One region of the Actinoallomurus sp. NPDC052274 genome, then DNA from elsewhere that is predicted to be linked to it. Evidence: riboswitches for the same ligand, from Rfam matches in the RefSeq annotation. Region 1 holds a riboswitch; the other holds the start of a gene.

Region 1 (4,358 bases):
TCCGTCGTCGCCGCCGACCTCGTCCGGCCCGAGAAGCGGGCCGGCGCGATCGCGATGATGTTCACCGGCCTGACCGTCGCCAACGTCCTCGGCGTACCGGGCGGCACCGCGCTCGGCCAGGCCCTCGGCTGGCGGTCCACGTTCTGGGTGGTCACCGCGATCGGCCTGGTCGCCCTCGCGGGCATCGTCACCCTGGTCCCGGGACAGCCGCGGCCGTCCGCCGACACCGGCCTCCGCCGTGAGCTGTCGGTCTTCCGGCACGGTCAGGTCTGGCTCGCGCTGGCCATGACGGCCCTCGGCTGGGCCCCGGTCTTCACCGTCATCACCTACGTCGCGCCGATCGCGACCCGCGTCACCGGGTTCTCCTCGGGGGCGGTGCCGATCCTCATGGTGCTGTTCGGCCTCGGCATGGTGGCCGGCAACGCGCTCGGCGGCCGGCTCGCCGACCGCGCCCTCATGCCCAGCCTGTACGCGATCCTCGCCGCCGTGATCGCCGTGTCGGTCCTCCTGCTCCTCGTCGTCCACAGCAAGGCCGCGGTGGTCGTCGTGATGCTGCTGCTCGGCGTGGTCGGCAGCGCCACGATCGCGCCGCTGCAGACCCGCGTGCTGGACACGGCGGCGGGCGCGCCGACGATGGCGTCCGCGGCCAACATCGCGGCGTTCAACCTCGGCAACACGGTCGGGCCGTTCCTCGGCGGCCTCGCCATCGACGCCGGCCTCGGCTACGCCTCGACGACCTGGATCGCCGCCGTCCTCGGCGTGGCCGGCCTCGCGGTGGCGCTCGTCTCCGGCGCCCTCGACCGCCGCGGCCCCGTGTCGCCCCGGCCGGCCGAGCCCGTCCTGCCGGCCGGAGCGCACAACCGCTGAGCACCGCCTTCGCCGACGTCGAGGTGGGTGTCACGGGGTTCCCGACTTGCGCTTCGGGCTCGCGGCGCACAGTCGTTGGCGAGAGGCGAAAGCGCCTCTCGCCAACCTCGATGAAAAGGACGCGGAAATGTTCGAAAGCCTCAGCTCCCAGCAGGCGCCCGAACCGAACGAGTGCGACGGCACGGTCGTCGGGGCCGACTACGCAGGTCGGCCGGGCGGCGGGATCACGGTCACGGCCGACCTCACCTGGCGGCCCGGTGCCGGCGGCCCGCGCGGCAGGTCCGGTCTGCAGCTGTACGCCCTGACCGCCGGGGACAACCACCCCGCGCCCCCGAAGAAGAAGATCGGATGGCGCCGGGCCTCGGCCGGCCCGAGCGTCGTGCACCGCAAGAACAGGGGCGACCTGACGTCCGCGCCCTTCGTGGAGTTCCTCAACGACTCGGAGCGGGCGGGCTTCGCGAGGCTCCGGATCACCATGCTCAACAGGCAGCGGTTCGTGGCACTGCTGGCGCACCAGAAGAGGGGTGCCCATGCCTTCTCGGAGCTGGGGGCGACCGTCACCATCGCCGACGACGTCACCAAGAGCCTGGAGACCCGTGTGGAGATCCCGCTGCGCCAGGACGGCGGCAACCGGTTCTGGATGGTCGCAGCGGTGCTCGACTTCAGGGCCCCCCGGGGATACACGATCCGTACGGCCGACCGGTGCTTCCTCCCGCAGGAGAAGGCACGCCCGGTGCTGTACACCGACGGCACGATCATGTACCCCGACGGCAGGATCCTCATGGGCTCCTGGCCTCGGGAGTACGAGCGCTGACGGGTCCGGATCGCCGGACCCGTTCCACCAGGCCGCCGGCATGGCCTGACGACGGCCGCCGGCCGCCACGCGGCCGGTGAGCCCGTCGCCCGGACGGCCGGTGACCGGCACACTGGAGCCCGCCTCGCACCTTCGCGGGGCGGGCTCTGTCGTGTCCGCCCCGAAGACGTGAGCGCGGAACGGGCCGGATCGTGGGGTCCCGGGGCGGTGCGCCGGTGGGGGCGCGCTCGTAGACTGGGCGCGCGACGGCGAGGGAAGGAACCCGGTGCGAGTCCGGGGCTGTCCCGCAACTGTGACCAGGTAGCGAGCCCGCACGTACGGCCACGGCGATGAGCTGGAAGGCCGCGGGGGAGCGGCGACCTGGAAGTCAGGAGACTTCCCGCCGTCGGCGACCTTTCACCCGAGCCGGGGCGAGGACTCCCGAGGGAAGGAACCGACACGTGCGTGTCCTGCTGCTCTCCACCGCCGACACCGAACTCCTGTCCGCGCGTTCCGCGGACGCCGGGTACGCGACGGGCAATCCGTCCCGCCTCGACGTCGCCGACCTGGACGCCCTGTGCGAGGGCGTCGACGTCGTCGTCGTCCGGCTGCTCGGCGGGCTGAAGACCTGGCGGGAGGGCGTCGAGGATCTGCGCCGCAGGGACGTGCCGCTCATCGCGCTCGGCGGCGAGGCCGCGCCGGACGCGGAGCTGATGGCGCTGTCGACGGTGCCCGCCGGGGTCGCCGCGGAGGCGCTGGCGTACCTGCGCGAAGGCGGCGTGGACAACCTGCGGGAGCTGGCGCGCTTCCTGTCCGACACCCTGCTGCTCACCGGTGAGGGGTTCGAGGCGCCACGGGAGATGCCCGCGTACGGCCTGCACCGTACGGGCGGCGAGCCGAAGGACGGCCGGCCGACCGTCGGCGTCGTCTTCTACCGGGCGCACGAACTCTCCGGCAACACCGCGTTCGTGGACACGCTGTGCGCGCGGATCGAGGAGCTGGGCGCGAACGCGCTGCCCGTCTTCTGCGGCTCGCTGCGCTCCGCCGACGAAGGGCTGCTGGCGCTGCTCGGGCGGGCGGACGCACTCGTCGTCACCGTGCTGGCCGGCGGGGGAGCGGTGGCCGCGGACGCGTCGGCGGGCGGGGACGAGGACGCCTGGGACGCCGGGGCGCTCGCCACGCTGGACGTGCCCGTCGTCCAGGGCCTGTGCCTGACGACGTCCCGCGCGACCTGGGAGGCGTCGGACGCCGCGCTATCCCCGATGGACGCCGCGATGCAGGTCGCGATCCCCGAGTTCGACGGCCGGCTGATCTCGGTGCCGTTCTCCTTCAAGGAGGACGGGCCGGACGGCATCCCGGTCTACGCCGCCGACCCGGAGCGCGCCGCGCGGGTCGCCGGCATCGCCGTCCGCCAGGCCCGGCTCCGGCACACGCGGGTCGCCGAGCGCCGGCTGGCGATCGTGCTGTCGTCGTACCCGACCAAGCACTCCCGGGTCGGCAACGCCGTCGGCCTGGACACCCCCGCCTCGGCGGTCCGCCTGCTCGGGGCGCTGCGTACGGCGGGCTACGACGTCGGCGAGTACCCCGAGGACGGGGACGAGCTCATTCACTCGCTGATCGCGGCGGGCGGGCACGACGTCGAGTGGCTGACCGAGGAACAGCTCCGCGCCGCGCCCGCCCGGGTCCCGCTGAAGGACTACGAGCGGTGGTTCACCGCGCTGCCGGAGCCGCTGCGCGAGCGGATGCGGGAGCACTGGGGCGAGCCGCCGGGCGAGCTGTACACCGACGGCGACGACGTGGTCCTGGCATCGCTGCGGTTCGGGAACGTCGTGCTGATGATCCAGCCGCCGCGCGGGTTCGGGGAGAACCCGGTGGCGATCTACCACGACCCCGACCTGCCGCCCTCGCACCACTACCTGGCGGCGTACCGCTGGCTGGACGAGGTGTTCGGCGCGGACGCCGTGGTCCACCTCGGCAAGCACGGCACGCTCGAGTGGCTGCCCGGCAAGGGCCTCGGGCTCGCGGCCGAGTGCGCGCCGGACGCGGTCCTCGGCGACCTGCCGCTCGTCTACCCGTTCATCGTCAACGACCCCGGCGAGGGCACGCAGGCCAAGCGGCGTGGCCACGCCGTCATCGTCGACCATCTCGTGCCGCCGATGGCGCGCGCGGAGACGTACGGCGACCTGGCCAAGCTCGAGCAGCTCCTCGATGAGTACGCCACCGTGCAGGCGCTCGACCCGACGAAGCTGCCGACCGTACGCGCCCAGATCTGGACGCTCGTGCAGGCCGCCCAGCTCCACCACGACCTGCACGTCACCGACGAGCCGGGCGAGGCCGACTTCGACGACTTCGTCCTGCACATCGACGGGTACCTCTGCGAGGTCAAGGACGTGCAGATCCGGGACGGCCTGCACATCCTCGGGCAGGCGCCGGAGGCGGAGCAGCGGGTGAACCTGGTGCTCGCGGTGCTGCGCGCCGCGCAGGTGTGGGCCGGGCGGGCCGGCGCGCTGCCCGGACTGCGCGCGGCGATCGCGGCGGCGTACGGGCTGGACGAGCGGGAGCTGCTCGCGGTGCCCGGCGCGCGGGTCGAGGCGACGGCGCTGACCGAGGTCGTGGACGGGCCCGCCCGTACCGCGTCGGACGTGGTCGACCTGCTGGAGGCGGCCGCGCGCCGGCTCGTCGTCGGGATGGAGACGCT
Region 2 (4,358 bases), on a different contig from region 1:
GCTCGCCTCGCCCATCGCGGCCAGCGGAGTGCGGCCGCCGGTGGGCAGCGTCTCGAGGCGGCGCGCCCCGGCCTCGACGGAGGAGGTCGGCGGCAGCGCCAGCTCGGCGGACGTGCCGCGGAAGGTGATCAGACCGACCTTGTCGCGGCGCTGGTAGGCGTCGAGGAGGAGGCTGAGCACGGCGCCCTTGACGGCGCGCATCCGCTGCCGGGCGGCCATCGAGCCGCTCGCGTCCACGACGAACAGCACCAGGTTGCCCTCCCGGCCCTCCCGGACCCGCTCGCGCAGGTCGCCGGAGCGGACGACGAGCCCGGGACCGGAGCGGCCGCGGGCGCGCTGGTGCGGGGCCGCCGCGAGGAGGGTCGCGGTCAGGTGGACCGAGCGCGTGCCCGGCCGCGCGCCGGTCGTCCGGCCGTACGGCGTCCGGGCCCGCGAGCGGCGGCCCGGCGCGCCCTCGCCGAGGCCGGGCACGGTGAAGACCCGCGTCCGGTACACCGCGTCGGCGGGCGCCGGCTCCGGGGAGTCCCCCCGGGCGCGCTTCCCCGAGCCCTCGCCGGACTCCTCGCCGGAAAGGGCCTGCTCGATGTCGACCGGCGCCCCGTCTCCCGGCCCGGCCGGGTCGCCGGAACCGTCCGGTCCGCCGCCGGGACCGTCGTCCGGTCCGGGGTCGTCGGGGTCGGGGTCCTCCGGGTCCGTCCCCGAGTCCGGCTTCGCGTCCGTCTCCGGGGCCGGTTTCGGGTCCGGCCCGGTGCTCTGCTCGGGGACGAGGTCGGGCGCCGTGTCCTCGCCGAATCCGGGGTCCGGCGGCTCCGGAGAGTCGTAGCCGCCGGTGTTCTCCAGGACTTCGTCGAGCCTGTCCTCGTCGAGGCCGGGCGCGTCGAAGGGGTCGCGGCGCCGCCGGTGCGGCAGGGCGAGACGGGCGGCGACGCGCACGTCGTCCGCGGTGACGACCGTACGGTCGTGCCAGGCGGCGAGGGCCATCGCGGCGCGCGCCATCACGATGTCGGCCCGCAGCCCGTCCACCTCGAACGCCGCGCACACGGCCGTGATCTGCCGCAGCGCGCCGTCGGGCAGGACGACCTCGGGCAGCCGGACGCGGGCCTGCTCGATCCGCCAGGCCAGCTCGGTCTCGGCGCGCACCCAGTCGGCCGCGAACGCCGCCGGGTCGGCCTCGTACGCCAGGCGGCGGCGCACGACCTCGGCCCGCTCCTCCGGGTCGCGGGTGGCGGCCACCTCCACCGTCAGGCCGAACCGGTCGAGCAGCTGCGGCCGCAGCTCGCCCTCTTCGGGGTTCATCGTGCCGACGAGCAGGAACCGTGAGGCGTGCCGGACGGAGACGCCCTCACGCTCGACGTAGGAGTGGCCCATCGCGGCCGCGTCGAGGAGCAGGTCGACGAGGTGGTCGTGCAGCAGGTTGACCTCGTCGACGTACAGCACGCCGCGGTGCGCGGCGGCCAGCAGGCCGGGCTGGTAGGCCTGGACGCCCTCGGTGAGGGCGCGTTCGAGGTCGAGCGAGCCGGTCAGGCGGTCCTCGGCGGCACCGATCGGCAGCTCCACGAGCCGCGCGGGCCGCACCTGCCCGCCCGCCCCGTCGCCGTGGGGCCCGTCGGGGCATCGCGGGTCGGGCGCGGCGGGGTCGCAGGAGAACCGGCAGTCCGTCACCACCGCGACCTCCGGCAGCAGCGCGGCGAGCGCCCGCACGATGGTGGACTTCGCGGTGCCCTTCTCGCCCCGGACCAGCACTCCGCCGACGGCCGGGGAGACCGCGTTGATCAGGAGGGCGAGCTTGAGGTCCGCCATCCCGGTGACGGCGGAGAACGGATAGGTGTTCACCCGGTGGTCGTCCTTTCCTCGGGTTAACGCGCCCGTAGGTGGCCTGGCAAGCGGCGGCCGGAGTCTCCTGGCTCCCGGATCGCCGCCCGCCCTCGGCCTTCCGGCTCACGCCGTGGCCAACACCCGAGGAAGGACTTCCCGGTCACAGTTGCGCGACAGCCCCGGACTCGCACCGGGTTCCTCCGCGTATCGCCGGAGGACAGCATGACATATCGGGCCTGACACACGACACCGCAGGTACGGCCGCCGTCCGTGATCCGGCGCACGGGATGACAGGGCCACCGCGACCGGGCGTACGGCGGGTGCACGCTATCGCGGGGCGGCCGGCCGCTGCCGGGAGAGCGGCGATCTGCTTCAATAGAACCTGTTCTACTTTCTGGCCGGGAGGGGTGCGGATGAGGCTCGGCATCAACGTCGGCTACTGGCAACGGGTTCCGGAGGACGCCACCGAGACGGTGCTGGCCGCCGAGCGGCTCGGCTACGAGTTCGTCTACACCGCCGAGGCGTACGGCTCGGACGCCTTCACCACGCTCACCTGGTACGCCGCGCGGACCTCGCGCATCAAGCTGGGCACCGCGGTGGCCCAGATGTCCGCCCGCACGCCCGCCGCCACCGCCATGCACGCCCTGACGCTCGACGCGCTGTCCGGCGGCCGGCTCACCCTCGGCATCGGCGCGTCCGGCCCGCAGGTCGTGGAGGGCTGGTACGGCGCGCCGTTCGCCCGGCCGCTGGAGCGCACCCGCGAGTACGTCCGGATCCTGCGGGACGTGTGGCGGCGCGCCGAGCCGGTCACCTCCGCCGGCCCGCACTACCCGTTGCCGCTGCCGGCCTCCGCGTACGCGCCGGGCCGCGTGACCGGCCTCGGCAAGCCGCTCAAGTCGATCGTCCACCCGGTGCGCCCGGACATCCCGGTCTATCTCGGCGCGGAGGGCCCCAAGAACATCGCCCTCGCCACCGAGATCGCCAACGGCTGGCTGCCCCTCTTCGTCGACCCTGCGCAGATCGAGGCGGTCTTCGGCGCCTCGCTGGCCGGCCGCCGCGAAGGCTTCGACATCGCCGCCACCGTGACGACGATCGTGACCGACGACCTGGCCGCCGCGTTGGAGTTCGCCAAGATCCCGCTGGCCTTCTACATCGGCGGCATGGGGGCCAGGGACCGCAACTTCCACCTGGACCTGATCGGCCGCCTCGGGTACGCCGAGGAGGCCGCGCGGGTGCAGGAGCTGTTCCTGGCGGGCCGGCGCGACGAGGCGGTCAAGGCGGTGCCGGACGAGCTGGCCGACTCGATCTCCCTCCTCGGCCCGATCGGGCGCATCAGGGAGCGGCTCCGGCTCTGGCAGGACTCCCCCGTGACCACGCTCCTCATCGCCGGCGTCAAGGACGAGCCGACCCTCAAGGCGATCCGCGACCTCGTACAGCCCTGACCGACCACCGGCCCGCCCGGCGGCTGCCGACGGGCGGCCCCTCGGGTCGACCGGCGGCGCACAGGCCCGCCGGCGCCACCCGGCGGCCCGCCGGGCCGAGCCGGGCGCGGGAGTCCGTCAGCTCCAGGCGCGGGACAGCATCCACGTGCCGGTCGCCTGGTCGTGGCGCAGTTCGTACACCCCGACCGTCCGGTCCGGGGTCGCCTCGACGCGCCAGAACTCGCGCTCGCCGCCTTCCGGGGCCTCGGGGTGGCGTTCGTGCCACCAGTCGCGGGTGGTGACCCAGCGGTCCAGCACCCGCAGCACCGTGTAGAGCCGGCCGCGCCAGACGAAGCGGGAGGGCCTGCCGTCGGTGAGCCAGACCTCGACGGGGTCGCCGTACACCCGGCTCATCGCCCGCGGCCCGGCGCGTCCGTACGCCTCTCGGGTCCATCGCTCGCTCCGCCCACGCGGGCCGCCCACCTCTCGGATCGGTGACAAGGAGTGAGCCTGGGGGAAGGCAGGCGATAGATTCGAACACATGTTCGACTCGACAGTCAAGGCCCGGCGGCGTCCGCGCGGCGGCGTCAGCGGCGTCAGCGGCCGAGGGTCCGCGCGATCAGCTCGGCGGCGCGGGCGGGGTCGTCGGCGTCGGCCTGGCCGCCGCCGGCCCACAGGAAGGACCACCGGATCCGGGACATCGGCATGGCGACCACCAGCAGTGCGCGCCCACCGGACGGGTCCACCACGCGCAGCATCAGGTCCTCGGTCAGGAGCCCTTGCAGGCCGCGCGCCTCGACTTCGCGGGCGAGCGCCTCCAGGTGGCGGCGCCGCGGCCCGGCCCCGGGTCCCGAAGTGGCGGCCATGGGATGCCACCCCTCTCGCGCTCTGGACGATACGGCAGGAAGGGGTACGCCCTAGGGCGTTAACCAGGTAAGGTGCCTATCCGGTGGCAAAAGGTGCCCAGATGGCAACGGTGAGTGACCTTCCCTGTCAGGATGTCCTGCCCCCGTTTTACGTGCAAGTATTTTCGGACCAATAGATCAGACGGATTCGGCATCACCCGTGCACAGTTCAACGGCCCCGGCGCGGCCCGGGCGAGGGTTTCGGCCCCAGCCACCG

The links. Region 1 has a riboswitch for cobalamin ahead of cobN (cobaltochelatase subunit CobN). Riboswitches for the same ligand answer to the same signal wherever they lie in the genome.
Region 2: linked by a shared signal. The riboswitch ahead of AB0K82_RS41365 (VWA domain-containing protein) and the one ahead of cobN (cobaltochelatase subunit CobN) in region 1 are both predicted to bind cobalamin.

Annotation. Positions count from the first base shown of each region.
Region 1 is NZ_JBFAUT010000032.1:18,893-23,250, reverse strand. It holds gene AB0K82_RS25605 (MFS transporter) at 1-867, shown strand, start outside; gene AB0K82_RS25600 (hypothetical protein) at 995-1,681, shown strand; cobalamin riboswitch at 1,937-2,059, shown strand; gene cobN (cobaltochelatase subunit CobN) at 2,122-4,358, shown strand, end outside.
Region 2 is NZ_JBFAUT010000089.1:65-4,422, forward strand. It holds partial or broken gene AB0K82_RS41365 (VWA domain-containing protein) at 1-1,800, opposite strand, end outside; cobalamin riboswitch at 1,894-2,016, opposite strand; gene AB0K82_RS41370 (LLM class F420-dependent oxidoreductase) at 2,229-3,257, shown strand; gene AB0K82_RS41375 (DUF6504 family protein) at 3,375-3,737, opposite strand; gene AB0K82_RS41380 (hypothetical protein) at 3,833-4,102, opposite strand.